DNA from 2 places in the Ureibacillus sp. GCM10028918 genome. Region 2 is predicted to be linked to the other one. Evidence: a T-box and tRNA genes for the amino acid it is inferred to sense, from the RefSeq annotation. Region 2 holds a T-box; the other holds one or more tRNA genes.
What was found. The T-box of region 2 lies ahead of cysS (cysteine--tRNA ligase). A T-box ahead of a tRNA ligase gene usually reads a tRNA of that ligase, here a tRNA-Cys.
Positions count from the first base shown of each region.

Region 1 (14,727 bases), on a different contig from region 2:
TATTCCGAAGTAGCTCAGTGGTAGAGCAATCGGCTGTTAACCGATCGGTCGTAGGTTCGAGTCCTACCTTCGGAGCCATGCTTCTTGGAGAGTTGTCCGAGTGGCCGAAGGAGCACGATTGGAAATCGTGTAGGCGGTTAACACTGTCTCAAGGGTTCAAATCCCTTACTCTCCGCCAGATACATAATTAATTGGCCCGTTGGTCAAGTGGTTAAGACACCGCCCTTTCACGGCGGTAACACGGGTTCGAATCCCGTACGGGTCACCATTTGAATTTATAAGATATCCAGTCGGAGGATTAGCTCAGCTGGGAGAGCACCTGCCTTACAAGCAGGGGGTCGGCGGTTCGAGCCCGTCATCCTCCACCATATCAATTTTATGGTACAATAGAGGAAATACAATATTATTATCGCGGGGTGGAGCAGTGGTAGCTCGTCGGGCTCATAACCCGAAGGTCGCAGGTTCAAATCCTGTCCCCGCAACCAAATGGTCCCGTGGTGTAGCGGTTAACATGCCTGCCTGTCACGCAGGAGATCGCCGGTTCGATCCCGGTCGGGACCGCCATTTTTATGAATAGATAATGTATATGGGTCAGTAGCTCAGTTGGTAGAGCATTAGATTGAAGCTCTAAGTGTCGGCGGTTCGATTCCGTCCTGACCCACCATATAGATAAATGCCGGTGTAGCTCAGTTGGTAGAGCAACTGACTTGTAATCAGTAGGTCGAGGGTTCGACTCCTTTCGCCGGCATCATTTATCTGGAGGGGTAGCGAAGTGGCTAAACGCGGCGGACTGTAAATCCGCTCCTTCGGGTTCGGCGGTTCGAATCCGTCCCCCTCCACCATTCCTTTTATAGGGGCATAGTTTAAAGGTAGAACTACGGTCTCCAAAACCGTCAGTGTGGGTTCGATTCCTACTGCCCCTGCCAATTTTTAAATAAATATTAACATTATGGCGGTTGTGGCGAAGTGGTTAACGCACCTGATTGTGGTTCAGGCATTCGTGGGTTCGATTCCCATCAGTCGCCCCATTTTTTCTTGAAATTATATATAATATTATGGCGGTTGTGGCGAAGTGGTTAACGCACCTGATTGTGGTTCAGGCATTCGTGGGTTCGATTCCCATCAGTCGCCCCATTTTTAATATAATAAATCACAATAGTCTTAATAATATTGGGGTATAGCCAAGCGGTAAGGCAACGGATTTTGATTCCGTCATGCCCTGGTTCGAATCCAGGTACCCCAGCCATTTTAAGTAGTGTTCAGCGGTAGAATTCCATCTACAGATGGGGATTGCAGTTTAGAACACAATCTTTCGCTCTAAAAGATAATGGCGGCATAGCCAAGTGGTAAGGCACAGGTCTGCAACACCTTTATCACCGGTTCAAATCCGGTTGCCGCCTCCAATTTTTTGATCGGGATAACCGATTTTTTTTATATTTAATATGCCGAAGTGGTGGAATGGCAGACACGCCGCACTCAAAATGCGGTGCCGCGAGGCGTGTGGGTTCGAGTCCCACCTTCGGTATCATTAAAAAAGGCTTCTCACTTTGTGAGAAGCTTTTTTTATGTTTTTTTTAGATAACAAAATTAAAATACTCTACTATGTACATTGTCGCTGCTTAGTCTGAATTCACTATAATTAAAACGCAATTATCCCCTTTTACGGATAGTGTATTCATTTACCGTTAGCTGGAAAAATATAGGGAAATCAAGGGATGTCATAGTAATATGAGAAAAGCAAACTTCTAGCAAATTAGCGATGACTTTTTGCATCTTAAAAACGGGTTCTACTGGCGTATCTATTCGACTCCGACCCGGTATTAAATTTTAAGAAATTCTATTATCATCAATAACAGTAGAATTGAATAATATCAACTATTGAACATCTAATTAAAGTAATATAATTAGACGTTTTTTTTTATTTGTTTTCAATTTACCGAAACTGTAATCAGGAATGGCACTCCTTTTATTTGAAAGCTATAATAGGTCACGATCAGGATTGAGCATCAGAAAGATGATAAAATAGTAACGCTTTTTTTGGAATAATCTGATAAACTAGAGAATAAATATTAGCGTTTTCGAAGTTTTACATTCTTTATACCTACTAAGAACTGAAAGGAGAGTGAATAGAATATGAGATTGTGTTTCACTCTTTTTTGTTTAGTATTACTTGTAAGCGGTTGCAATATAGATGGTACAGAAAAAGGAAAATTTGAAGTTGTTTATACGATTGACGATAACCAGTTGGAAGAGACGGAGAAAAGCAAAACTCAACAAATGACGGTAGCTATTGTACCTAAACAGATTAATATACCCTATTTTAATGCAGTTGAGGAAGGAGCTCTCGAAGCAGGGAAGGATCTAGACGTTAATGTCATATATACTGGACCAACTTTTACTGATGCATCTCAACAAATAATAATTATAGAAGAGTTGATAGCACAAGATGTTGACGTAATTGCTGTCTCAGCTAATGACCCTAAAAAGCTTGCTCCAATATTATTGGAAGCAAAAGAGAAAGGTATTAAGGTGATTACATGGGATGCTGATACGCTCCCAGAAGCAAGAGATTTTTTTATAAATATGGTTGATCCTGAGACGCTTGGAAGACATTTAATGGATATTCTTGCTTGGAACACAAATGAAGAAGGAGAATTTGCTGTTTTAACTGGACCTCTATCGGCAGCAAATCTAAATGAATGGCTCCATTGGATTAAAGTTCAGCAACAAGAATATTATCCTAATATAAAACTGGTTGATATAGTCACACATGATGATGATCCACATCGAGCGTATATGTTAGCAAAAGAATTATTAATATCACATCCAAACTTGAACGGGATTATTGGGAGTTCATCCGAAGGTCCTCCTGCTGCTGCACAAGCGGTTAAGGAAGCAGAGAAGGAGGGACAAGTGGCAGTTGTTGGATTATCGCCTCCCAATCAGATGAATGAATACTTGAAAGATGGCTCTGCCCAAATCGTGACATTATGGAGTCCGAAAAAATTGGGTTACTTAACGGTTGCCCTTGCCAAAAATGCCCTTAACAATATTGCCCCTTATGATCACCAAGAGGTTGCTAAAGTAGGGAAAATTCGAGTGAATGGTGACATGGTAATTATGGGAGAACCGATTGATTTTACGAAAGATAATGTGGATCAATATGATTTTTAAAAAGCTAAATTTTAAAAACTACCGTCTTAGATCTAAATTGATTGTATCCTATGTTTTACTAACAGTAATTCCAATGTCTTTGTTAGGGTATATTGCCTATAGCCAATATACGAAATCAATTGAGGAACAAGTGGGAGAGTATATTCCCAAACTATTGGAACAAGCGAACGAAAACATAGCCAATCAAGTTAATGAAATAAATCATCTACCAGATTTACTTTACAATTCAAGTCAAGTAATTGGTGTTTTAAGAAAAGATGCCCACCAAAATCGTTCGTCACTATTACAAGACGAGTTTGCGATCAATAGTTATTTGTCCAGGACATATATTAATGGGGGGAATCTCGATATTTTAGGGGTATTTGTTCTGTCGAAGAACCGTATTTATGAAAGTGTGAAAATACCCTATAAAAATTTTGACCTTACCAATTATTCTATACCTTATGGTCAAAATATTGAGTTGCAAGGGACAGAGGGAATGTACATTCTTCCTAAACAAACAACTCTTCAGTTTGAAGGAAATCCACCTTTTATCCTGCTTATGAGACAATTGACCGACCTTGAAAACCGTACGAATTTAGGAACAATTCTGATTGCTGTTGAAGTAACATTTTTGGAAGATGTTATTACAAAACTTACTGATAAAGGCGAAGCCAATTTATGGTTGATGGATTATAAGGGACATATTATTTATCATACAGATCCGAACTTGATTGGAACAATTGATAACGAGGTTAATAACTACCCAATATTAAAAGGTAGTTTTCGAACGACAAGTGAAGAAAAGAATAAATTAATAAGCATACATCATATAGAAGAAACTGGATGGACTTTAGTACATAGTATCGAAGCGAAAAATTTAACGGAACGAACAGATCTAGTTCGAACCGCAACAATTATTGTCTTTTTGGGTTTTGTAGTTTTCAGCACCATCATATCCATTTTCTTAGCTTGGAATGTATCCAGTCCTCTAAATCGTTTAATTAAGTTAATGAAGCATGTTGAAAAAGGAAATTTTAATGTAGATTTACCAATAGAAACGAAAGATGAAGTAGGTATGCTTGCGAATAGCTTTAATTCAATGGTAATTGAAATTAAAGACTTGATACGCGATAAATACCAGATTGAATTGAAGCAAAAAGAAGCCGAATTATACGCTCTTCAATCACAAATAAACCCTCATTTCATGTACAACACACTTGAGACAATTGCCATGGCTGTTGAAGATGATGAGAAGGAAACAGTTGTACAAATGGTTACTTTATTAGGCAGGATGCTCAGATTTTCTATTAGTAATAGGGAGTCGCTTGTTTCAATTTCGGAAGAACTTATGCATACGGAGGATTACTTAACTATCCAAAAGATTCGCTTCGAGGATAAATTTGACTTTGTCGTTCATGAAGAGATCGATACAAAAAAATATTATACTCCAAAGTTTATTCTACAACCCATTGTTGAAAATGCAATTAAGTATGCTTTTGTATATGGACGTATCACGACTGTCGAAATTACCATAAAGATGGTTGAAAATCCAGAAACAAGGGCGGAAGAGATAGTGTTTCTCTTAAAGGATAACGGTCCTGGCATAAAAAAAGAAGTTCTAGATAAAATTCAGTTATTGCTCCAATCAGATCCGATGGCCAAGCGTGATTCGCGTTTTGGTTTAAGTAATGTACATGCACGTATCACAATGAATTTTGGAAATGGATTCGGTCTCCGAGTTTCAAGTATTACTGACCAAGGGACTGAAGTAGAAATTAGGATTCCTATTCTTAAAGCTGGAAATGAGGGAGATAACAATGAGCTTAAAACAAATTAAGACAATCATTGTTGATGATGAGAATCGAATTCGTCGGGGAATTGAGAAGTTGGTTCTCTCATGTGGTGAAGAGTGGAATGTTGTAGCTACATTTGGTGATGGTCAAGAATTATTGGATTCTTATCAGGCAGAGCCAATTGAGTTTGATATTCTAATAACTGATGTAAGAATGCCTATAATGGACGGCCTTACGCTTATCAAGGAAATGAAAAAGCTTACTTCTTTTAGTCCGATGGTTATTAGTGGCTTCGATGATTTTTCTTATCTTCAAACAGCACTACGTGAAGGGGCGCTTGATTATTTGATCAAACCCATCGATCGAGAAGAATTTAGAATTCAATTAGAGACTTTAAAAGAAAAGATAATGATTAAATGGCAGAATCAAGAAGAGCTTGAAATCATGGAGAAACAATCTTCGGAACTAGCGTATATGAAGCAAGTCAAAATACTTAATGAGATTACAAATGGATATGAAATTGATGTTTCGATAATGGATTGGACAAATGACTTCCCAGCAGGAATATATACATTAATGTATATTACAATTGACCAAGTATTAAGTCACTCTCGGTCAATGGAAAAGAATGAGTGGAAAACATGGATACTTGCTCATGAAAATATTTTTAATGAAATGCTCAGTGAGTATAAACATAAATATTGGAAATGGAAAGGGGAAGGAGCTGCATTTTGGATTCTAATCTGTAGTTCTAACGATAATAGTAATAATTTCAAGAATGAAGTGTATGAATTTGCTATTTCACTTAAGAATAATGTAGAAAAGTATACACTTTTTTCTAATACTATAGCGATTAGTCATGTTTTTACTGATTTATCTCTTTTATCAACCGTTACCAAAGACGTCTTAGCTCTTATGCAATACCGTCTTATTTACGGGGAAAATCAGATATTGCAGCAAGACATGGAACAACAATTAATACTTGAAAAAAGTGAAACAAAACATGCAAACGAATTACAACAAGCAATTCATAGGATCATTCAGTCATTAGAGCGTATGAACGAGGGAGAGTTAATAAAAAACGTGACAATGTTTGCAAAAGAACTTCAAACCCTTCGTGTACCTAGTGAAATTAAACTTTTTGTGCAGTCACTAAGCATTCAAATGATTAATTATCTTATTAAGCATACACCACGATTGAGTAATGATCTTTTGGATATTCAAGATACTTCTAGACTATTAAAAAATATAGGGAACTTTGCGGAATTGAATGAAGAGATTAAAGAATGGGTTATGGCTGTTTTCAATAAACTTGTAATTGTTAACGAGGAGAAAGTTCTTAATCAAGTTGAAGTAGCTCGATCATGGATTGTTGAAAATATGAAAGAAAGTATTACAATTGAAAAAATTGCGAGACAAGTCTATATGAATCCGACGTATTTTTGTGAATACTTCAAAAATCAAACTGGTGAGACAGTCCACGAGTTTGTTACAAGTACTCGAATAAGCAAGGCAAGAGAGCTATTACTTACAACAAACTTAAAAGTCTATGAAATTTCTGAACTAGTCGGCTATGCTGATACAAAGTACTTTAGTAAACTCTTTAAAAAGTATTACGGAGAACTTCCATCAAAATACAAAGAAAAAGTTAAAGCCAAATAACGCAGAAGATTAAACCTCCATCTAGATGGAGGTTTTTTTAAATTACGAAAACTGTAACGAACCCCCTATTGATAAATTCAAATCTTAAAACAAGTAGAGACTCTTTTAAGAAGTAATAAAGTTCTCTGCCTAATGGTGAAAAAGTTGTTGAAAAGGTCAGATTCTTCTTTAACAATATTTTGCATAACAGAAAAATCACCCCCCATAACCGAAAGTTCTCTCCTTTTTGATAAAAGGGAAAAAACGTAAACTTAGTGTAAGCGTTACCAACACCGAACGGAAATTTGTTGAAAGATTATAAGTTAGGAGTGAGGATATGTCAGAGTATGTTCTTGAGTTAAAGGGGATTACGAAAAGGTTCCCAGGCGTTACAGCTCTAGACAATGTACATTTTAAACTAAGACCTGGTGAGATTCATGCATTAATGGGGGAAAATGGAGCAGGAAAATCGACATTTATAAAAGTTATTACAGGCGTCCACTCTCCAAATGAGGGAGAAATGATTTTAAATGGTCAAAAAGTAGAATTTACAAACCCAAAAGAAGCACAAGCAATGGGAATAGCGGCCATTTATCAGCATGTGACAAATTATCCCGATTTAACTGTTACAGAGAACATATTTATGGGTCATGAAAAGGTCCAAAAAATAACAGGGCGTCTACTTTGGAAACAAATGCATGAAGAAGCGAAGGAAATCCTTCAATCACTTGGATCTTCACTGGATCCGAAAACTGAAATGGGATCCCTAAGTGTAGCGCAACAACAAATTGTAGAAATAGCAAAGGCAATCTCTACAAACGCCAAAATCATCATTATGGATGAACCAACAGCAGCACTAACTGCCAGAGAGAGTGAAGAGCTATATAAAATAGCTGAAAGTTTAAGAGACCAAGGAGCATCTATTATTTTTATTTCACACCGTTTTGAGGATATGTATCGATTGGCAAGTCAGGTGACGGTGTTAAGAGATGCAAAGTACATTGGGTCTTGGGGCGTCAACGAAATATCAAATGATGACCTGATCGTTGCAATGGTAGGAAGAGAAATTACGCAAGTCTTTCCTGAAAAGAAGGGCAAAATCGGTGAAAAGATATTACAAGTTGAAGGTTTGGGGAAAATCGGGTTTTTCGCTGATATTTCCTTTACTCTTCATAGAGGAGAAATATTAGGCCTAACTGGTCTTGTCGGTGCAGGTAGAACAGAAGTTTGTCAGTCGCTTTTTGGAATCATGCCTTACGACAAAGGGAAAATCAAAGTGAATGGTCAAGAGGTTAGTATTCGAGACCCTAAGGAAGCAATGAAACTTGGAATTGGATATTTGCCTGAAGACAGACAGCTGCAAGGTCTTGTCCTGCAATGGGGGATAGGGAGAAATATCACTTTACCAACATTGACAAGTATCGGTAAAAAGGGTTGGCTAGATGACAGGAAAGAAGCAGATCTAGCAAAGAAATTAGCTGAAAAGGTCCATGTGAAAGCAAATAGTATCTTTGACTTAGTTAGTTCTTTGTCTGGAGGTAATCAACAAAAAGTTGCTGTTGCAAAATTACTAACAGCTGACCTTGATATTATTATCCTTGATGAACCAACAAAAGGCGTAGATGTTGGCGCTAAATCAGCTATTTATGAAATTATTAACGATTTAGCATCTCAAGGATATGGAATTATTATGATTTCATCAGAAATGCCAGAGATTATAGGTATGAGTGATCGGATTGCGGTTATGCGTTCGGGTAGAATAACAAAGTTCCTTGATAGAGAAGGCGTAACACAAGAGGCGATACTCGAAGCATCAATGTCCGACCTTTCAAAGAAAGATGCAGGGTGAGAGCCGGGAAAGGAAATGAGGTGAACTAATATGGCTGAAAGTGCATTAGGAAATTCAACCAGTGTACAAGTGGAAAAAAAATCTTCGAAACTTGCAACAGTTTCAAAGTTTCGTGAATTAGGATTGTTAGCTTTTATTATTCTTTTATGTGTTGTAGTGCAAGCTCGAAACTCAAGCTTCTTAACAATGGAAAATATTAATGACATGGTAACTAATACAGCAATTTTAAGTATTCTTGCACTCGGGATGATGCTTGTATTAATAACTCGAGGGATTGATTTATCAATAGGGGCTACGTTAGCCCTTTCTGGTATGATTGCAGCTCAAACGGTTAGTGCGAATCAAGGGCTGCATCCCATTCTTGCTATATTGCTAGGTACCATCATTGGTATTGTTTGCGGGATTATTATTGGTTTCCTTGTTTCTAGGCTTGGAATTCTCCCGATTATTGCAACACTTGCTATGATGAATATTTTTAGAGGCTTAACGTTTACTGTAAGTGATGGACAGTGGATTAGTTCCTATCAAATGCCTGAAAGTTTTGTTTCAATTGCAACAAGCAAGATCCTTGGGATAAATACGCTCATAGTTATAGCGGTAGTCATCTATCTAATAGCATTCTATTTCATTAATCACACTAGAACAGGCAGACAAATTTATGCAGTTGGCAGTAATCCTGATTCTGCTAAGGTAAGTGGAATCAGTCAAACGAAAATCTTGATGCTAGTTTATACGATCATGGGTGGATTAGCTGGGCTATCAGGTGTTTTATGGGTTTCAAAATTCGCTTCTGCCCAAGGAGATACAGCTTCTGGCTACGAGTTAACGGTCATTGCAGCATGTATTCTTGGGGGCGTGAGTATTGCAGGGGGGGCAGGGAAACTCTCTGGTGTCATTCTTGGCTCTTTGCTTCTGGGGCTATTGAACAATGCATTACCGCTATTAAACGTATCACCGTTTTGGCAAATGGCAATACAGGGTTCAATTATTTTAATTGCCGTCATTATTAACACACTTGTTAAGCGAGGTGTGGTTCGAAATAACCTGCTGAGGAGGAAAATTTAAACGATGGAACAGAGAGTGGTTAATCAAAATGAATATGTTCAAAGAACACTGACCAATAAACAAGAATTCTCTCTGAAGAAATTTTTCCTTCAGTGGGAATGGCTGTTAATCTTAGTATTTTTACTAGTGTTGATCATTAATACGAATCTATCTCCCTACTTTTTAAATGGTGCTGGATTACGAGATGCAACAATGATTTTTTTAGATAAAGCGTTCATCGTATTTCCAATGGTCATGATTATGATCCTCCGGGATATTGATATTTCTGTAGGTTCAACAGTTGCACTATCATCAGTTGTCATGGCAACGCTATATAACAACCTTGGTGTGCCAATGGAAGCAGCGATAATAATTTGTCTCTTAGTGGGCGCATTGTGTGGATTGATTAACGGTTTATTGATCATCAAGTTTAAGGAGTTATCCGCTGTAATCGTGACACTTGGAACAATGATTCTATATCGCGGTCTTGCCTATGTTATTTTGGAGGATCAAGCATCCGGTAATTTTCCAGAGTGGTTTAGTTTCTTCGGTTGGGGACATGTAGCTGGTATTCCGTTTATCTTAATTATCTTCGCTCTATTTGCAGTAGGGTTTACTTTACTACTTCATAAAACGACTTTTGGAAGGCAAATTTTTGCCATGGGGAACAATCCAACAGCCAGCCGCTTTTCAGGAGTTCAAGTTGATAAAATAAAAATCATTGTCTTCGTTCTCGCAGGTTTAATGGCAGCAATTACAGCAATCTTCCTAGCTTCTAGAATGGGAAGCACTAGACCCAACATTGCAACCAGCTATGAGTTAGATGTAATAGCGATGGTAGCACTAGGTGGAATTAGTACAGCTGGAGGAAAGGGCAGAATGCTGGGAGCAATTATAGCTATTTTCATCATCGGCTATCTTCAGTACGGCTTAGGTTTAATAAACATTGCATCACAAACAATGCTTGTCATCGTTGGGATTCTGTTAATTGTTTCAGTCGCAATTCCAAGATTGAATTTAAAGGGATTATTTAGTAGGTTCACAAAAAAGAGGAGTACGAACTAATTACTAACAGGTGAATACACACTATTCAACCTACAATGTATATAAATTTATTCATGAAAAGGGGAGAAAGAGAATGAAAAAGTTTTTATCTAAATGGGCTGTAGTAGGACTAACGTTGACAATGCTAGCTGCATGTGGGGATCAAGAAACAAATCAAAGTGCAGAGGCAGAGGGTGGCGAAGCAGGTACTGATGGCGGAACTCCAAAATATGCGATGGTTTTTAAGAACACTGGTAACCCATATGGTGAAAAAATGATGGATGGTTTTCAAGAAGCAATTGAAGAAGTTGGAGGAGAAGTCATTCTTCGATCTCCTGACCAACCAACTGCGGAAGGACAAATTCAAATTATCGAACAGCTTATTACACAACAGGTTGACGCTATTGCAATTGCTGGAAATGATCAAGATGCATTAGAGCCAGTTCTGAAAAAAGCAATGGATCAAGGTATCAAAGTTCTTTCTGTTGATTCTGCCGTAAACACTAACAGCCGTATTGTGCACATCAACCAAGCGGATCCTGAGCGTATCGGACGCAGTCAAATTGAAGCTGTTTCGGAGATGATTAATGGAGAAGGTCAAATTGCCATCCTAAGTGCAACGTCTCAAGCTACGAACCAAAACCTTTGGATTGAATGGATGAAAAAAGAACTTGAAGAGCCAGGCTATGAAAATATTGAACTTGTAAAAGTAGCATATGGTGATGATTTAAGAGATAAGAGTGTATCAGAGACAGAAGCGTTATTAAAATCTTATCCTGATTTAAAGGCGATTATTGCACCTACAACAGTAGGGATTGCAGCGGCAGGTAAAGTAATTACTGATAAAGGGCTAAATGGTCAAGTTATTGTTACGGGTCTTGGACTTCCAAGCGAAATGGCTAGCTATATTGAAAGTGGTGTATCTCCGGCAATGTTCTTATGGAACCCAATTGATGTTGGATACGGTGCAGGTATGGCTTCATACGCACTTGTCCAAGAGGAAATCACGGGTAAAGTTGGCGAATCCTTTGAAGCAGGTAGACTTGGTGAGAAAGAAGTAGTTGAAGATGGCGATGGAACACAAATTATGTTAGGCGACCCATTCCGCTTTGATGCTGAAAATATTGATGAATGGAAAGAAGTTTACTAAATAAATAGAAGCATAGCAAGGGTCTGCCCTATCAAAAAAATGTTGAATGGTGAGAGGATAATCACATCATTAACATTGAAATCAAGGTAGGGACAGATCCTTTTGCAAACTAATTTCGGTGACCCTAATAATTGGAGGTTTATTTATTATGAACAATAGCAATAAATTCGCCTGGACGTGGACGATAAAAAAAGAATGTCTGGATGAGTATGTCAAGATGCACGAAGAACCATGGCAAGATATGTTAGCGGAACATTCAAAAGCTGGAATAAGAAATTACTCAATCTTTCAAAATGGAACTCAATTCTTTTATTGCTTTGAATGTGATGATGTTGATCAAGCTTTTTCCTATATCGCAAAAAGTGATGCTTGTAATAAGTGGAATGCTCTTACTTCGAATATGGTAGAAGGGTCATTTGACTTTAATGAAGTAGAGCCGATTAAACCGTTACGAGAAGTGTTTTATTTAAAATAACCAACATTTGAATTAGGAATTATTTTCATATTTATATAAGTGAGGTGGAAAGAATGAATAAACTATTACCACTTAAAGATACTGTAAAACCTAGAATAGGCTTGTACACAATTGGGTTACAAGCCTATTGGAATCAGTTCCCTGGACTAAGAGAAAGACTTATAGAATATGGGGAATTTATTGAAAAGAAAATGTCTGCATGGGGTGAAATCTATAATTATGGATTAGTAGACACCGTAGGAGAAGGTCGTAATGTGGGGGAATGGCTAAATAGTAATAATGTAGATTTAGTCTTCTGTCATGCAGCCACGTATAGTACTAGCTCAACAGTTCTGCCAATCCATCAGATTTGTAAAGCACCTGTGATTTTCTTGAATTTGCAGCCGTCAGCACGGATCAATTATGATCAAACCACAACTGGAGAATGGCTAGCACATTGTGGAGCATGTCCAATTCCAGAATTTTCGAATGCGTTCAATCGAGCTGAAATTCCATTTCATGTGGTGAATGGCTTATTAGGGTTAAATTACACACCTGCTATTTCTTTAACGAATGAAATAACTCATGAAAGGAAAGAAGCGATTCGTGCTTGGAAGGAGATAAGCGAATGGATTCGAGCGGCAGCTGTTTCCCGTACGCTACAATCTAGCCGTTTTGGATTTCTTGGGAATACTTATAGTGGCATGCTCGATATGTATAGTGATTTTACTATGCTTCAAGCACAAACGGGTATTCATATTGAAGTTTTAGAAATGTGCGAATTGAATCAGTTAGTAAGTGAAGTTTCAGAGTCAGAAATTAGTGAGAAAATGGATGAAATATTTGAGATGTTTGAAATTAGTGGCGATTCACCTTCAGATCCGATTGCTAAAAAACCATCCCAGGATCAAATGGAGTGGTCTTGTAAAGTAGCCGCAGCGCAGGAGAAATTAGTCCGAGAGTGTAATTTAGATGCCCTTTCCTATTATTATCACGGGTCACCTGGTGGGGAATATGAAAAACTTCAAAGTGGTTTTATCGTGGGACATTCACTTTTGACAGCACGAGGTATACCATGCGCTGGAGAAGGTGATTTGAAAACGGCCTTAGCTATGAAAATTTGTGACATTTTGGGAGTAGGGGGAAGCTTTTCAGAAATTGTAGTCGTAGATTATGAGGATGAAACGATTCTTTTAGGTCATGATGGTCCGTTTCATATTGCAATCTCTGAAGGAAAACCAATTCTTAGAGGAATGGGATTATATCATGGCAAACAGGGGACGGGTGTTTCGGTAGAGGCTAAGGTGAAATCGGGCCCACTCACTACTTTAAACGTTACACAAACGGGGAATGGAAAACTAAAGCTCATCATTAGTGAAGCTGAGTCTACAAACGGCCCTACGATGAAAATCGGGAATACACAAACACCAGTGAAGTTCAAAAAGCACCCGGATGAATATATGACACAATGGTTTGCGGAAGCTCCTACTCATCATTGTGCAATATCTATTGGTCATAATGCCTCACTGTTTGAAAAAGTAGGGAAATTATTGAACATACCTACAGTTACTTTATAAGATTTATAGCAAAAATTAATAATTTATTACTAAAACAACGCTAATGTCTCACAAGTGATTTCTGAATCTTCAGTTTTAGTTATCTTCTTTTTTAGTTGCGAAAAAGTCAGAGTTAAAATTTGTGTTGAATTATTTTAATGCGACACAAGTGAAATAATCGAATTTCATACTAGTAACAATGGCACTTTGATTTCGAAACGGAAAGATATTATATGACATAAAACAAACAGAAATAAAACAAAAAAATATAAAACAAAACATTTTACTGTATATACAAAAATAAACAAAGATGATATTCTGAAAACAGAAGTAAATAAAAGTAAAATGGAGGTAAATATGGTAATGAATCTATGGGATATCGAAAAAGCAAATACATTAACTGCAGGTCTTGGTGAACTTGTTTATCGTTCTAATTTAATAGGGGCGAATCGTGCTGTTTGTAACTGGGGTGGCGGAAATACATCGATGAAAACAGTTGAAAAAGACTTTCGTGGCCGTGATATAGAAGTGATGTGGGTAAAAGGAAGCGGCTCGGATCTTGCGACAATGACGTCGGGAAATTTCACCGGTTTAAATCTTGAAGATATCCTTCCTCTTATCGAACGTGATGAAATGCCAGATGAAGAGATGGTAGAATACTTATCTCATTGCATGATTAATAGCAAACATCCACGTGCTTCCATCGAAACATTGCTTCATGCATTCTTGCCATTTAAACATGTTGATCATACTCACCCAGACGCAATTATCAGTATTTGTTGTGCAGACAACGGAAAGGAAATAGCAAGAGAAATTTTCGGGGATCGTTTTGTATGGGTACCTTACGTTCGCCCAGGGTTTACTCTATCCAAGATGATAGCTGAAGGTGTACGGAACAACCCTCAAGCTGATCTAGTTTTAATGGAAAAGCATGGCTTGGTTGTCTGGGGAGAAACAGCAAAAGAAAGTTACGATAAAACGATCTCTGTTATTAATGAAGCTGAAGAATATATCAATGCTCGTATTGATGAAAATGCGAC
Region 1 is NZ_JBHTFK010000013.1:307-15,033, forward strand. Features, by position in the region: rRNA gene rrf (5S ribosomal RNA) at 1-3, shown strand, start outside; tRNA gene ACFQU5_RS12255 (tRNA-Asn) at 4-78, shown strand; tRNA gene ACFQU5_RS12260 (tRNA-Ser) at 87-178, shown strand; tRNA gene ACFQU5_RS12265 (tRNA-Glu) at 194-268, shown strand; tRNA gene ACFQU5_RS12270 (tRNA-Val) at 293-368, shown strand; tRNA gene ACFQU5_RS12275 (tRNA-Met) at 411-485, shown strand; tRNA gene ACFQU5_RS12280 (tRNA-Asp) at 489-564, shown strand; tRNA gene ACFQU5_RS12285 (tRNA-Phe) at 589-664, shown strand; tRNA gene ACFQU5_RS12290 (tRNA-Thr) at 676-748, shown strand; tRNA gene ACFQU5_RS12295 (tRNA-Tyr) at 759-842, shown strand; tRNA gene ACFQU5_RS12300 (tRNA-Trp) at 853-926, shown strand; tRNA gene ACFQU5_RS12305 (tRNA-His) at 953-1,028, shown strand; tRNA gene ACFQU5_RS12310 (tRNA-His) at 1,059-1,134, shown strand; tRNA gene ACFQU5_RS12315 (tRNA-Gln) at 1,172-1,246, shown strand; tRNA gene ACFQU5_RS12320 (tRNA-Cys) at 1,330-1,403, shown strand; tRNA gene ACFQU5_RS12325 (tRNA-Leu) at 1,445-1,525, shown strand; gene ACFQU5_RS12330 (autoinducer 2 ABC transporter substrate-binding protein) at 2,134-3,174, shown strand; gene ACFQU5_RS12335 (cache domain-containing sensor histidine kinase) at 3,134-4,993, shown strand; gene ACFQU5_RS12340 (response regulator transcription factor) at 4,974-6,611, shown strand; gene ACFQU5_RS12345 (sugar ABC transporter ATP-binding protein) at 6,928-8,439, shown strand; gene ACFQU5_RS12350 (ABC transporter permease) at 8,470-9,504, shown strand; gene ACFQU5_RS12355 (ABC transporter permease) at 9,508-10,548, shown strand; gene rhaS (rhamnose ABC transporter substrate-binding protein) at 10,622-11,677, shown strand; gene ACFQU5_RS12365 (L-rhamnose mutarotase) at 11,826-12,152, shown strand; gene ACFQU5_RS12370 (L-arabinose isomerase family protein) at 12,206-13,708, shown strand; gene ACFQU5_RS12375 (bifunctional aldolase/short-chain dehydrogenase) at 14,045-14,727, shown strand, end outside.
Region 1: it encodes a tRNA-Cys, which carries the amino acid that the T-box ahead of cysS (cysteine--tRNA ligase) is inferred to sense. The anticodon was not compared.

Region 2 (14,727 bases):
CATTAAGGAAATGCCTGCCTTACAGCGGCAAGTTCTGGTTGAAAAGCATCTAATCAGTCCGCTTTTAGCCAAAAAGGAAAAGTCCGCTTCTGTTCATATATCGAATGATGAAACAATAAGCATAATGGTAAACGAAGAAGATCACTTGCGTATTCAATGCTTAGCACCTGGATTGCAGCTTATAGAAACCTACTCGAATGCCTCAAAACTTGATAGTAAGTTAGAGGAACATCTACCTTATGCTTTTAATGATTCATTTGGATACTTAACAAGCTGCCCAACCAATGTTGGAACAGGACTTCGTGCTTCTGTCATGATGCATTTGCCCGCTTTAACTATGTCTAAACAAATAAAAGTAGTGACTCAAATGCTTGCAAGATTAGGAATGGTTGTAAGGGGTATATATGGAGAAGGCAGTGAAAATTTAGGGAATATCTATCAAATTTCTAATCAAATAACACTAGGTAAGTCTGAACAGGAGATTTTAAAAGATTTGCAAGAGGTCGCGTTGCAAATTATAAAAAACGAGCGCGGAGCTCGGGAGGCATTATTAAAAAGTTCTCGAATAAAATTAGAAGACCGCTTTAATCGTTCGTTAGGCACCCTGAAATATGCACGCATAATGACGAGCGAAGAAGCTGCTGCTTGTTTATCAAACGTTCGCCTTGGAGTGGATATGGGCATCATTAAAGAAGTCCCATTAAATGTATTAAATGAATGCATGATTCTTATACAACCAGGATTTGTACAGCAATATGCAGGTACAACTCTTCAAGCTAATGAACGAGATATGTATAGAGCAAAACTACTGCGTGAAAAGCTGAATTTGAATAATCCAAAGTTAATGGAAAAAGGAGAGGAAAGATATGATGTTTAACCGTTTTACTCAACGTGCACAAAAAGTATTGCAATTAGCACAAGAAGAAGCAATTCGCTGGAAACACGAATCCATAGGAACAGAGCATATTTTACTTGGCCTTATTCGTGAAGGTGGTGGAATCGCGGCGAAAGCCTTGGAAGCGATTGATGTGAGCCCACAAATTATAGAATCTGGTATTGAAGAGCTAGTTGGGAAAGGTGCAAAGGATGTTGGTCCGATTGTTCACTATACACCAAGAGCGAAAAAAGTCATTGAATTATCCGTAGACGAGTCAAGAAAACTTGGCCACGCCTATATCGGAACAGAGCATATCCTGCTTGCTTTAATCCGTGAAGGAGAAGGGGTTGCGGCTCGCGTACTGGCAAATGCAGGTGTGAGCTTAAATAAGGCACGTCAACAAGTTCTTTTATTGCTTGGAAATAATGATGCTGCTCAAAATGCGAGCAATCCTACTCAATCTGTTAATACACCGACTTTGGATGGGTTGGCTCGTGACTTAACAGCGATTGCACGTGAAGGTTCATTAGATCCTGTGATTGGTCGCAGTAAAGAAATTACTCGAGTGATCGAAGTGCTATCTCGCCGTACAAAAAACAACCCTGTCTTAATTGGTGAACCAGGGGTTGGTAAAACTGCAATTGCCGAAGGATTGGCACAGCAAATCGTAAATAACGAAGTACCTGAAACACTTCGTGATAAGCGTGTCATGACGTTGGATATGGGTACAGTTGTTGCAGGGACAAAATATCGTGGTGAGTTTGAAGATCGCTTGAAAAAAGTGATGGATGAAATTCGCCAAGCGGGTAACGTTATTCTCTTCATCGACGAGCTGCACACATTAATCGGTGCTGGTGGTGCAGAAGGAGCAATCGATGCTTCCAACATCTTAAAACCTTCATTAGCGCGTGGAGAACTACAATGTATCGGTGCTACAACATTGGATGAGTACCGTAAATACATTGAAAAAGATGCGGCTCTAGAGCGTCGTTTCCAACCTATTCAAGTCGATGAACCATCTGTTGATGAAACAATCCAAATTATTAAAGGTTTGCGTGATCGCTATGAAGCACATCACCGTGTGAAAATTACGGATGAAGCGGTTGACGCGGCAGCAAAATTATCAGATCGCTACATTTCAGATCGCTTCTTACCAGATAAAGCGATTGACTTGATTGATGAAGCTGGTTCAAAAGTACGCTTACGTTCATTCACGGTTCCACCAAATTTAAAAGCTTTGGAAGATAAATTAGAAGGTGTTCGTTCTGAGAAAAATGCAGCGGTATCAAGTCAAGAATTTGAAAAAGCAGCAGCATTAAGAGACACGGAACAAAAAATTAAAGATGAATTAGAGTCGACAAAGAAAACATGGAAAGAGAAACAAGGAAAAGAGGAATCTCAAGTAACCGTAGAAGACATCGCGATGGTGGTTTCAATGTGGACTGGAATTCCTGTTTCGAAAATTGCCCAAGAAGAATCAGCAAAACTTCTTAATCTTGAAGAAGAATTACACAAACGTGTGGTTGGTCAAGGAGAAGCAGTAGAAGCCATTTCCCGTGCAATTCGCCGTGCTCGTGCAGGACTAAAAGATCCAAAACGCCCAATCGGCTCATTCATCTTCCTAGGGCCTACAGGGGTTGGTAAAACGGAGCTTGCTCGTGCACTTGCTGAGGTTATGTTTGGTGATGAGGATGCAATGATTCGAATCGACATGTCCGAATACATGGAAAAACATTCAACTTCTCGCTTAGTTGGTTCACCTCCAGGTTATGTAGGGTTTGATGAAGGTGGTCAATTAACTGAAAAAGTCCGTCGCAAACCATATTCTGTTGTCTTGCTTGATGAAATTGAAAAAGCACATCCTGATGTGTTCAATATTTTACTTCAAGTATTGGATGATGGCCGCTTAACGGATTCAAAAGGACGTACTGTAGATTTCCGTAATACAGTGGTGATCATGACATCGAACGTTGGTGCAGATGCACTTAAATATCAAAAATCGTTAGGCTTCGGTGTTGGGAACGGAGCATCGTCGAAATATAAAGACATGAAAGGCACAATGCTTGAAGAGTTGAAAAAAGCATTCCGTCCTGAGTTCTTAAACCGTATCGATGAGATGATTGTGTTCCATTCGCTTGAAAAAGACGAGTTAAAACAAATCATCGCTCTGATGGCAAATTCTTTAACAAAACGCCTCAGAGAGCAAAATATCGAGCTGGAGCTAACGGAAGCTGCGCTTGAGAAAATTGCGGAAGAAGGATACGATCCGCAATATGGTGCCCGCCCATTACGCCGTGCACTGCAGAAACATGTTGAGGACCGCCTATCCGAAGAAGTGTTAAAAGGCACAATCAGCACTGGTCAAAGTGTCGTGATCGATTATGCTGATAATGAATTTGTCGTACTGCCAAAAAGTGCAGTGCTAACTAAATAATTTTAAGCAATTAAGCGATTGGCTACTTAGGTGGTCAATCGCTTTGTTTTTGTAAAGTGAATTGAAGCATGTGAATCTTTAAAATTAATCCACCGCTACTTATATATTAGGAGGTTCACAGTGTTGTCATGTACAATTAACAAAAGAAATAAATTCAAAGGAGAGTCAAGATGGCGAAAAAGAAAACGAAGTTTTGTTGTAATTCATGTGGCTATGAGTCTCCAAAATGGATGGGACGCTGTCCGGGTTGCGGCGGCTGGAATACAATGGTGGAAGAAGTAGAAGTCGTCTCAAAAGGTCCACGTGGTGCTTTCCAGCATTCCAACACAATCTCACAAAAAGCAACGCCTATTATTAATATCGAAATGTCAGATGAACCTCGCATTCCGACAGAAATGGATGAGCTAAATCGTGTTTTGGGAGGAGGGATCGTTCCAGGTTCTCTCGTTTTAATTGGAGGAGATCCTGGTATAGGTAAATCGACTTTATTAATGCAAGTATCAGCCCTTTTATCCAATAAAGGACATCGCGTATTGTACATATCCGGAGAAGAATCGATGCGTCAGACGAAACTTCGTGCTTCCCGTTTAGGCGTACAATCGCCGGAACTCTATATTTATTCTGAGACAAACCTGGAATTAATTAACCAAACAATCGAAGAAGTGGCGCCGAAATTTGTTATTATCGACTCGATTCAAACGATTCATCATCCAGAAGTGACTAGTGCTCCTGGTAGTGTTTCTCAAGTTCGTGAATGTACGGCAGAGTTAATGCGAATTGCTAAAACAAAAGGAATCGCTATTTTCTTGGTAGGCCACGTGACAAAAGAGGGGCAAATCGCTGGACCGCGTTTATTGGAACATATGGTGGATACCGTTCTGTATTTCGAAGGAGAGCGCCATCATACGTACCGAATTTTGCGAAGTGTAAAAAACCGTTTTGGTTCAACAAATGAAATAGCCATTTTTGAAATGGTACAGGCTGGCTTAAAAGAAGTATCGAATCCGTCTGAATTATTTTTAGAGGAGCGTTCCTATGATGCAGCTGGTTCCACCATTGTTGCCTCCATGGAAGGAACAAGGCCTATTCTGGTTGAAATTCAATCATTAGTAACTCCAACAAGCTTTAATTACCCGAAACGAATGTCTACTGGGGTAGATCAAAATCGAGTTCAACTTTTAATGGCTGTGTTGGAAAAACGGATGGGGCTGCTACTCCAAGCTCAGGATGCTTATATCAAAGTGGCGGGTGGTGTAAAGCTTGATGAACCTGCCATTGACTTAGCGGTTTTAACTTCCATTGTGTCCAGTTTTAAAGATCAGGCGGTCAAATCGACGGATTGCTTTATAGGAGAAGTCGGTTTAACAGGGGAAGTTCGCCGAGTGTCAAGGATTGAGCAACGAGTTCAAGAGGCGGCGAGATTAGGATTTAAACGTGCCTTTATCCCTGCTTCGAACCAAGGAGGCTGGGATTATCCTGGCGGTATTCAAGTTGTTGGCATTGAAACTATAAATGAAGCATTAAGAGCTTGTTTTAACGATTTATAATGAGGGATATTACCTAAAAAGTATCCCAAACGCGTGCCTATACAATCATTTTTGGTGTATGGGCATTTTTCCTTTTAATTTTGGGTACAAATAGAACATATCCTATCTTATACGCTAAAGAATATTTTCCCTTAATTTTAAAATTAATGAAGTGTTTTTAGCGAAAACAGTAGGTGAACTATGTATAATTGATAATAAGAAAAGGAGGTGGGAAGATGTTGAAAAGAGTAATACAAATTGCTTTCTTATTTATCGGAGGAGCGTTAGGTTTTGTTTTCTTACCGCCATTATACGAGTTTATTAATTTATCATCTAATCCCTGGCTTAACAATCCATATGTATCGGTAGCATTAGGGGCAATTTTGTTATTCGTTTTATCATTCGCATTATCGGATTACTTTGTAAAGCTAATAGTTTGGATGGAGGGTATTTTATTTAAAATCCCGGCAGCAGACCTTTTATTTGGGTCCCTGGGGTTAATTGTAGGGTTAATGGTTGCTTTTCTAATTGGTTTTGCGATTGAAAGAATCCAAATCCCTATTATTACAGAGTTTCTGCCAATGATTCTATCTATTTTACTAGGTTATCTAGGTTTCCGTGTTGGGTTTACAAAGCGTGAGGAACTCGGTCAAATGTTTTCAAAATCCAATACAGGACAAAAGAAGAAGTCGGGTGATTCAATAGCCCAACCAGAGGAAAAGCAACTATACAAATTGTTAGATACGAGCGTCATTATAGATGGACGAATTGCTGATATTTCCTCAACAGGGTTTATTGAAGGAGTTCTTATAGTTCCCCAATTCGTTCTGACGGAACTACAGCATATTGCCGACTCATCAGATACGTTAAAACGTACGCGTGGCCGAAGAGGGCTGGATATGTTGAAAAAATTACAAGATGAGCGTCTCACAACTGTACAAATCTCGGAGGAAGATTTTGAGGATGTACAAGAGGTTGATTTAAAGCTAGTGCGTCTTGCAAAGAAAATGGGTGCGCAGATCTTAACGAATGATTTTAATTTGAATAAGGTTTGTGATCTACACCATGTCCAAGTATTAAATATTAATGATTTGGCAAATGCTGTGAAGCCTGTTGTCATTCCTGGTGAAGATATGCAGGTGGTTGTAATAAAAGATGGAAAAGAACAAAATCAAGGGGTCGCTTATTTGGATGACGGCACGATGATTGTTGTAGAAGGCGGCCGAAGCTATATTGGGCAGGCGATTACCGTAACGGTGACAAGTGTTCTCCAAACATCAGCGGGACGCATGATATTCGCCAAGCCTAAAGACGAACAAGTAGCCTAAATAGATATAAAAACAGTAGCCTATGGTCCTTTTTAGTTTAAATAGAGGACGGATTAAGGCAATTATCGATAAATGCAGTTTGAAGAGTGGGAAGTGAATTTGTGCAGTATGAAGTAGTGCTCCCGGCAGCAGGAAGTGGAAAACGCATGGGGGCGGGACAAAATAAATTATTTTTAAAGCTTAATAATAAGCCGATTCTGATCCATACATTAGAAATTTTCCAAAATGATGATGATTGTACAGGTATTTGGCTTGCGGTAAAGCCGGAAGAGCGCGAGTATATTCAAGCTTTGCTGGACCGTTATCACATTACTAAGGTGAGCGGCCTGCCAAATGGTGGCGAAGAACGGCAGCATTCAGTCCATTCATGTATTAAGGCGATGCATCAAGTAGAAATTGTGCTGGTACATGATGCAGCAAGGCCTTTTATAACGAAGCCAATTATCTCGCGTTTGGTAGAGGTTGCCCATGAGAAAGGGGCAGTCATTGCCGGCGTAAAAGCAAAGGACACAATGAAAAAAGTACGGGATGGTGTAATCATCGAAACGGTTGATCGAGAGAGTTTGTGGATGATTCAAACACCACAAGCTTTTCGTTTCGATTTATTGCAGCATGCAGAGGATGTAGCAGAAAAACAAGGCTTTTTGGGAACGGATGAAGCAATGCTTGTTGAACGCTTAGGGCACCAAGTACATATTGTTGAAAGTACCTATGAAAATGTAAAAATGACAACAACAGAAGATTTAATATTTGGAGAAGCGATATTAAAGCAACGTAACAGCTAGGAGGAGTATTATGTTTCGAGTAGGACAAGGTTTTGACGTACATGCATTCGCAGAAGGACGTCCGTTAATAATTGGTGGGATTGAGATTCCCCATGATCGAGGACTTTTAGGACATTCCGATGCAGATGTGTTATTGCATACAGTAACTGATGCGGCATTAGGAGCGATTGGAGAAGGAGATATTGGTCATCATTTTCCTGATACAGATCCAGAATTTAAAGATGCTGATAGTGCAAAATTGCTAGAATACATTTGGAAGATTGTAGAAGAGAAAGGCTATGTACTTGGAAATGTGGATTGTACAATTATGGCCCAGCGCCCTAAAATGGCTCCATATATTGAACCAATGCGTAATCGAATTGCCGAGCTCTTAAAAGCTGATCCATCTCAAGTAAATGTGAAAGCAACGACAACTGAGAAATTAGGCTTCACGGGCCGTGAAGAAGGAATTGCAGCAATGGCAACGATTTTATTAATTAAGAAATAAGAGCTCGAATCATAGAGTTTCTTTCACGGCTGGGCGAGCCCGCTCCACTTTTTTTGATGTCTAGTTGCGAACGCTAGCTCTTCGACAACTTCGGTGCTGTCTTCAAGGACAAAGAGCGTCCTTGTAGCCACCGCCTCCAGTTGTTGTCAGAGCTGGGCAAGCGTTCTCCACTTTTCTTAATGTCTAGTTGCGCGGGCTAGCCGCTCGGAAACTTCGGTGCTGACTGAAAGGACAAAGAGCGTCCTTACAGTCAGCCCCTCCGCCGCACACGGATGTGCAAGTGCCGACAATGCCACACGATGTGGCGTTTTTGTCGGCCAGTTCCTTTCACGGCTGGGCGAGCCCGCTCCACTTTTCTTCATGTCTAGTTGCGAACGCTAGCTCTTCGACAACTTCGGAGCTGTCTGCAAGGACAAAGAGCGTCCTTGTAGCCACCCCCTCCAGTTGTTGTCAGAGCTGGGCAAGCGTTCTCCACATTTCTGTCTTACTTTTCATTCTTATTCTTGAGTGGTAAAATGTACAAGGTTAACATGAGAAGAGATGTAGTTTTGCGATTTCTCAATATATATAACAAACTTTTTGAACTAATAGTAGGAGGCAATTATTATGACGAAGGAAGTTCGCGTTCGTTATGCGCCAAGTCCAACTGGATTTTTACACATTGGTGGCGCGCGTACGGCGTTATTTAACTATTTATATGCAAAACATCACAACGGTAAATTTATCGTTCGTATTGAGGATACAGATATTGAACGTAACATAGAGGGTGGAGAAGCCTCTCAGCTTGATAACTTACGTTGGTTAGGAATTACGCCTGATGAGTCGATTGATATCGGTGGACCGTATGCACCATATCGCCAGATGGAACGTTTAGATGTTTATACTAAGCATGCAGAAGAATTATTGGAGCGTGGAATTGCTTATAAATGTTTCTGTACATCAGAAGAGTTGGAAGCTTCACGTGAAGCACAAAGAGCAAGAGGAGTTGCAGCGCCTACTTATGACGGGAAGTGCCGTCACCTAACAAAAGAAGAAGTTGCTGCAAAGGAAGCGGAAGGTATTCCACACACAATCCGTATGGGCGTACCTGAAAACACAACTTACCGTTTCACAGACTTAGTACGCGGTGAAGTTACGTTTGAATCAAAAGATATTGGTGACTGGGTACTAGTAAAAGCGAACGGAATTCCAACATATAACTATGCCGTTGTTTTAGATGATCACTTTATGGACATTACTCATGTATTCCGTGGGGAAGAGCATTTATCTAATACACCAAAACAAATGATGATTTTTGATGCATTTGATTGGGAATATCCACAATACGGCCATATGACATTAATTGTGAACGAAGACCATAAAAAATTATCAAAACGTGATGAGTCGATTATTCAATTTGTTACACAATATAAAGAGCTTGGTTATTTACCAGAAGCAATGTTTAACTTCTTTGCCCTTTTAGGATGGTCTCCAGAAGGAGAAGAAGAGATCTTCACTAAAGAACAATTCATTGAAATTTTTGATGCAAAACGACTTTCCAAGTCACCATCGATGTTCGATAAAAATAAACTAACATGGATGAACAACCAATATATTAAAAAGCTGCCTTTAGAAAAAGTGGTTGAATTATCGTTGCCACATTTACAAAAAGCAGGCTTGCTTCCACAAGAATTAAACGAAGAGCAAACACAGTGGGCGACAGCTTTAATTAGCTTATATCATAATCAAATGAGCTTTGGTGCAGAAATTGTTGAGCTATCAAGCCTATTCTTTACAGAAGAAATTGAATATGATGAAGCTGCGGAAGAAGTATTGGCTGGTGAACAGATTCCGGAAGTGATGACTTCATTTAAAGCACAGCTTGAAGCACAAGAAAACTTTGATGCACCGTCCATTAAAGCCGCTATTAAAGCAGTTCAAAAAGAGACAGGGCACAAAGGGAAAAACCTATTCATGCCAATTCGTGTTGTAACAACTGGTCAAACGCATGGACCGGAATTAGCGGATGCCATCGCTTTAATCGGGAAAGAAAAGGCGATTGCCCGTATAGAAAAATACGTAAAGTAACCATTTCAATTAATTGACTTTTACTGAACCTATTGTAAAATGAAATTACTTTAAGTCGTAATCGTATGAATTAAAAACTGTAAAGCGTTGATAAGGAGAAGTACATAAAATATGCTTCAAAAGAGAGGGTCATCATCGGCTGAAAGCGACCTGGGCCACTATTTTATGGAAATGCACCTTTGAGCACTTAGCTGAAATTAGTAGGCAAGTCGAGTCGTCCGGCGTTAACGGACTTTCGAGTGGAAAGCATTTCAGGTTTTTAAAATGCTTTCAATCAGAGTGGAACCACGCACTAGCGTCTCTGTCTTTTCATGTGAAAAGATAGAGGCGTTTTTTATTTTAATTGGCTTTCTAAAACGAAAAATGCCTGAAGTGATTAGTAATAAAGAAAAAATTAAAGGAGAGAGTCAAATGACGATCCAAATATTTAATTCCTTAACAAGACAAAAAGAACCGTTTGTTCCAATTGAAGAAGGCAAAGTAAAAATGTATGTATGCGGCCCGACGGTTTATAACTTTATTCATATTGGGAATGCACGTCCGGTTATTGTATATGATACGGTTCGTCGCTACTTCCAATATAAAGGCTTTGATGTAAAATACGTTTCGAACTTTACAGATGTGGACGACAAAATCATTAAAGCGGCAAATGAATTAGGTGAAGATGTTTTCGAATTAACAAATCGATTTATTGACGCTTATTTTGAGGATATTACGGCTCTTGGCTGCAAAAAGGCCGACGTACATCCTCGCGTAACAAACCATATGCAAGATATTATTGACTTTATCGGTGTATTAATCGAAAAAGGATATGCATACGAATCACAGGGAGACGTGTATTACCGCACGCGTAAATTTGATGGATATGGGAAATTATCGCATCAACCGATTGATGACCTAAAAGTGGGTGCCCGTATTGAAGCAGGTGAGAAAAAAGAGGATCCCCTAGATTTCGCACTTTGGAAAGCGGCAAAACCTGGCGAAATTAAGTGGGAAAGTGCTTGGGGTGAAGGCCGACCAGGATGGCATATAGAATGTTCGGTAATGGCACGCGAACATTTAGGTGACACAATTGATATCCACGCAGGTGGCCAGGATTTAACATTCCCTCACCACGAAAATGAAATTGCTCAATCTGAAGCCTATACTGGAAAAGAATTTGCGCGTTACTGGATGCACAACGGGTATATTAATATCGACAATGAGAAGATGTCAAAATCTCTTGGTAATTTTGTGTTGGTGAATGACATCCGTCAGCAAATCGACCCGCAAGTCTTACGATTCTTTATGCTATCTGTACATTATCGTCATCCCATTAATTTTGCGCAGGATTTAGTTGAGTCTGCCCAAGCTGGATTAGAAAGACTTCGTACTGCTTATTCTAATATTGAGTACCGATTAACAGCTTCAACGAATCTCACTAATAACGGTGAGGAATATTTAACAAAAATCACTGAAGTGAAAAAGCAATTTGAAATTGCAATGGATGATGATTTCAATACTGCAAATGCTATATCTGCATTATTTGAATTAGCGCGTATTGCTAATACCTACTTAAACGAAGCAAATACAGAAGAACTTGTATTGAAACAGTTTATCGAAACATTTGACGCACTTGGCGACGTCCTAGGTATTAAATTCGTTGTGGAAAATGAGTTGTTGGATGAGGAAATTGAAGCTTTAATCGAAGAGCGCAACATGGCACGTAAAAATCGCGATTTTGCTCGTTCGGATGAAATTCGTGACCAGCTTTTAAATATGAATATTGTTTTGGAAGATACACGTCAAGGTACACGTTGGAAACGGGGTTTGTAGTATGACACAACTTCGTATAGAAGATGTAAAACAACTAAATGCACTAGCATTAGCTTATATGGGGGATGCTGTTCTCGAACAAAAGGTTCGGGAGCATCTTCTCTTGAATGGACGAGCAAAGCCTAATCGACTGCATAATGAGGCCACAAGTTATGTTTCAGCTAAAGCTCAATCTATGATTATACATCGCTTAATGGACGAAAATTACCTAACAGAAGAAGAGGTCGCCGTCTTTAAAAGAGGACGCAACGCAAAATCGGGTTCAGTTCCGAAAAATACAGATGTGCAAACTTATCGGAATAGTTCTGGATTTGAAGCGGTTTTAGGAAGTCTATATTTAACAAAGCAATATGAACGAGTCTATGAAATGATCGAGTATGCAATAAAAATTGTTGAGCAATCAAAGGGGGCTTCGTAATGACTGAACACAATAATGAAATGATTGCTGGAAAAAACCCGGTACTTGAAGCACTGCGTTCTGGAAGAGAGATCAATAAGCTTTGGATAGCTGAAGGTGTAAAGAAGACAGGTATTAACGAGGTATTGGATTTAGCGCGTGAGCGTGGAGTACTTGTGCAATTTGTCCCTAAGAAAAAGGTGGATCAATTATCGAGTGAAAACCACCAAGGTATTGTTGCTTCTGTAGCAGCTTATAAATATTCAGAGTTAGAAGATTTGTTTAAAGCGGCGAAAGCAAAAAATGAAGATCCTTTTTTCCTTATTCTTGATGAGCTTGAAGATCCCCATAACCTTGGTTCTATCATTCGAACAGCAGATGCTATCGGTGTTCATGGAGTTATTATTCCAAAGAGACGTGCGGTGGGGTTAACTGCGGTTGTTGCGAAGGCTTCTACGGGGGCAATCGAGCATGTTCCTGTTGTTCGAGTGACAAACCTGGCGCAAACGGTTGATGAATTAAAGGAGAATGGTGTTTGGATAGCGGGGACTGATGCGAAAGGATCTGCTGATTATCGCAAGATGGATGCAACCTTGCCACTAGCGATTATAATCGGCAGCGAAGGTCGTGGGATGAGCAGATTACTAAAAGATAAATGTGATTTTTTATATCACTTGCCAATGGTCGGTCATGTGAATTCCTTAAATGCTTCAGTAGCTGCTGCTCTTTTAATGTATGAAGTTTACCGCAAGCGCCAAGAGAAGAATGGATAAGTTGTATCATGCAAACGATTTTAATTGTCGACGGATACAATATGATAGGCGCATGGAAGGAATTAAGACCTCTTCGTGATACGAATTTTGAGGAAGCACGCAATCGCTTGCTTGAACTTATGGCCGAATACAAAGCGACCATGGGTGTGCGGGTGATTGTCGTGTTCGATGCCCACTTAGTTCCTGGAGTACAGCAAACTTATGTGCAAAATGCGGTTGAAATCATTTATACTAGAAAAAATGAAACAGCAGATGAACGGATTGAAAAATTAACAAATGAATTAAAGGGGCGCAAAATACAAATCTATGTAGCTACTTCCGATATGACAGAGCAAAATGTTATTTTCGGAAATGGCGCCCTTCGCAAGTCGGCAAGAGAACTAGAAATAGAGATGGAAATTATAAAGTCCAGTATCACGCAGAAAGTAAAAGTAACCCATGAAGAAAAACCGAAATCTAGGATTCAATTATCGAAAGAAGTAGAGCTAGCTTTTGAGAAATGGAGAAGAGGTTTAAAATAACTAGGTTGACCTATATTTTCCAGTTCCGTTATACTATTCCTAACACACTATACGAACGTTCTGGGGTGATGCCGATGCTAAAAGAGAGTCAAACACAAGTCTTGCAACGATTTGAAGACCTTTCAGATGAACAACTTATTGAAGAAGTACATCACGGGAATACAGAGGCGTTAGATTACTTAATTACAAAATATCGACTGTTTGTAAAAGCGAAGGCGCGCTCCTATTTTTTGATTGGAGCAGACAAGGAGGATATCATTCAAGAAGGAATGATAGGTTTATATAAATCAATAAGAGATTTTAAGGGAGACAAGCTTTCTTCTTTTAGGGCATTTGCGGAGCTCTGTATCACACGTCAAATTATTACTGCCATTAAAACAGCGACGCGTCAAAAACATATCCCGCTAAATTCCTATGTCTCTCTCGATAAACCAATCTATGATGAAGAATCAGATAGAACATTAATGGATATCATCACTAGTTCAGAGTCAGAAGATCCGGTGTATTTAATGATTAATCGTGAAGAATATTCTCATCTTGAAGAAAAAATAGGGGAAATCTTAAGTGAGCTTGAACAACAAGTTTTAGCTTTATACTTAGATGGACAATCCTATAATGAAATATCGGAAGAATTGAATCGCCATGTTAAGTCGATAGATAATGCTCTGCAACGTGTAAAACGTAAGTTGGAGCGTCACCTCGAAATAGGGGAAATGAGTTGAGCAAAACTTTGCCCTTATTGACAGCAAAAGGTTTAGGTGTTAGTCTTTAAAAGACAAAATGCAAAAAAATAGGTGAATTTTCAAAAATGCCAAAAAAAATCGTTTTATGTTGTGAAAAATGTGGCTCCAGAAATTATTCGGTTCCTGAAAGAGCCAATGCAAATGAGCGTCTCGAATTGAAAAAGTTTTGTTCACATTGCAATGAACATACGGTGCATAAACAAACTCGATAATTATACTTCCAATGAATACGAATCGTTCTATCACTCTCTACGTATTCAAACAGCTGATTGAAGTTAAAAAGCGGATGTTGCGAAGTTGATCGAATGGTATTCATAAATTTTCGGCGAACAAACGCGCCTACGCATTTGATTTAGTAAATTAGATTGAAACATAGAATAGATGATTTGTTCGGAGGTTAAGCTAGAATGGGCAAGATTAAACAGTTTCTATCAGACGTAATGTCTGAAATGAGAAAGACAAGCTGGCCAAAAAGTAAAGAGCTTACAAAATATACAGTTGTCGTAGTTTCAACGGTTATTGTTATGGCTATCTTTTTTGTGTTAGCTGACTTAGGTATTTCAGAACTATTCCGCTGGTATATCGATCTATAAAATGAATTGTTAATATTTCGAAAATGGCCCGTCTTTAAGTATTAACGGGTTTTTTTCATTTGTTTTTGGTTTATGTTAAATAAAAAATACGATTTACCGCCAAAAAAAGCGATGGATGATAGTTTTTTACGTGACTTGGATAAAAAGCTACACGAGGCGTATGTGATGAGTGAAGGAGGGACGGACATTTAGTCCGGCAACGATATGGAAAAAAGATGGTATGTAGTTCATACTTATTCAGGCTATGAAAATCGTGTGAAAGCAAATCTTGAAAAACGTGTTGAAACAATGGGAATGCAGGATAATATTTTCCGCGTTATTGTTCCAGAACACGAAGAAACAGATTTAAAAGATGGGAAAAAGAAGACAGTAATGCGCAAA
Region 2 is NZ_JBHTFK010000037.1:2,098-16,824, forward strand. Features, by position in the region: gene mcsB (protein-arginine kinase McsB) at 1-877, shown strand, start outside; gene ACFQU5_RS17280 (ATP-dependent Clp protease ATP-binding subunit) at 867-3,311, shown strand; gene radA (DNA repair protein RadA) at 3,482-4,858, shown strand; gene ACFQU5_RS17290 (PIN/TRAM domain-containing protein) at 5,074-6,165, shown strand; gene ispD (2-C-methyl-D-erythritol 4-phosphate cytidylyltransferase) at 6,267-6,950, shown strand; gene ispF (2-C-methyl-D-erythritol 2,4-cyclodiphosphate synthase) at 6,961-7,437, shown strand; gene gltX (glutamate--tRNA ligase) at 8,044-9,504, shown strand; T-box leader at 9,583-9,810, shown strand; gene cysS (cysteine--tRNA ligase) at 9,916-11,319, shown strand; gene ACFQU5_RS17315 (Mini-ribonuclease 3) at 11,321-11,737, shown strand; gene rlmB (23S rRNA (guanosine(2251)-2'-O)-methyltransferase RlmB) at 11,737-12,489, shown strand; gene ACFQU5_RS17325 (NYN domain-containing protein) at 12,498-13,010, shown strand; gene sigH (RNA polymerase sporulation sigma factor SigH) at 13,085-13,732, shown strand; gene rpmG (50S ribosomal protein L33) at 13,819-13,965, shown strand; gene secE (preprotein translocase subunit SecE) at 14,161-14,346, shown strand; gene nusG (transcription termination/antitermination protein NusG) at 14,551-14,727, shown strand, end outside.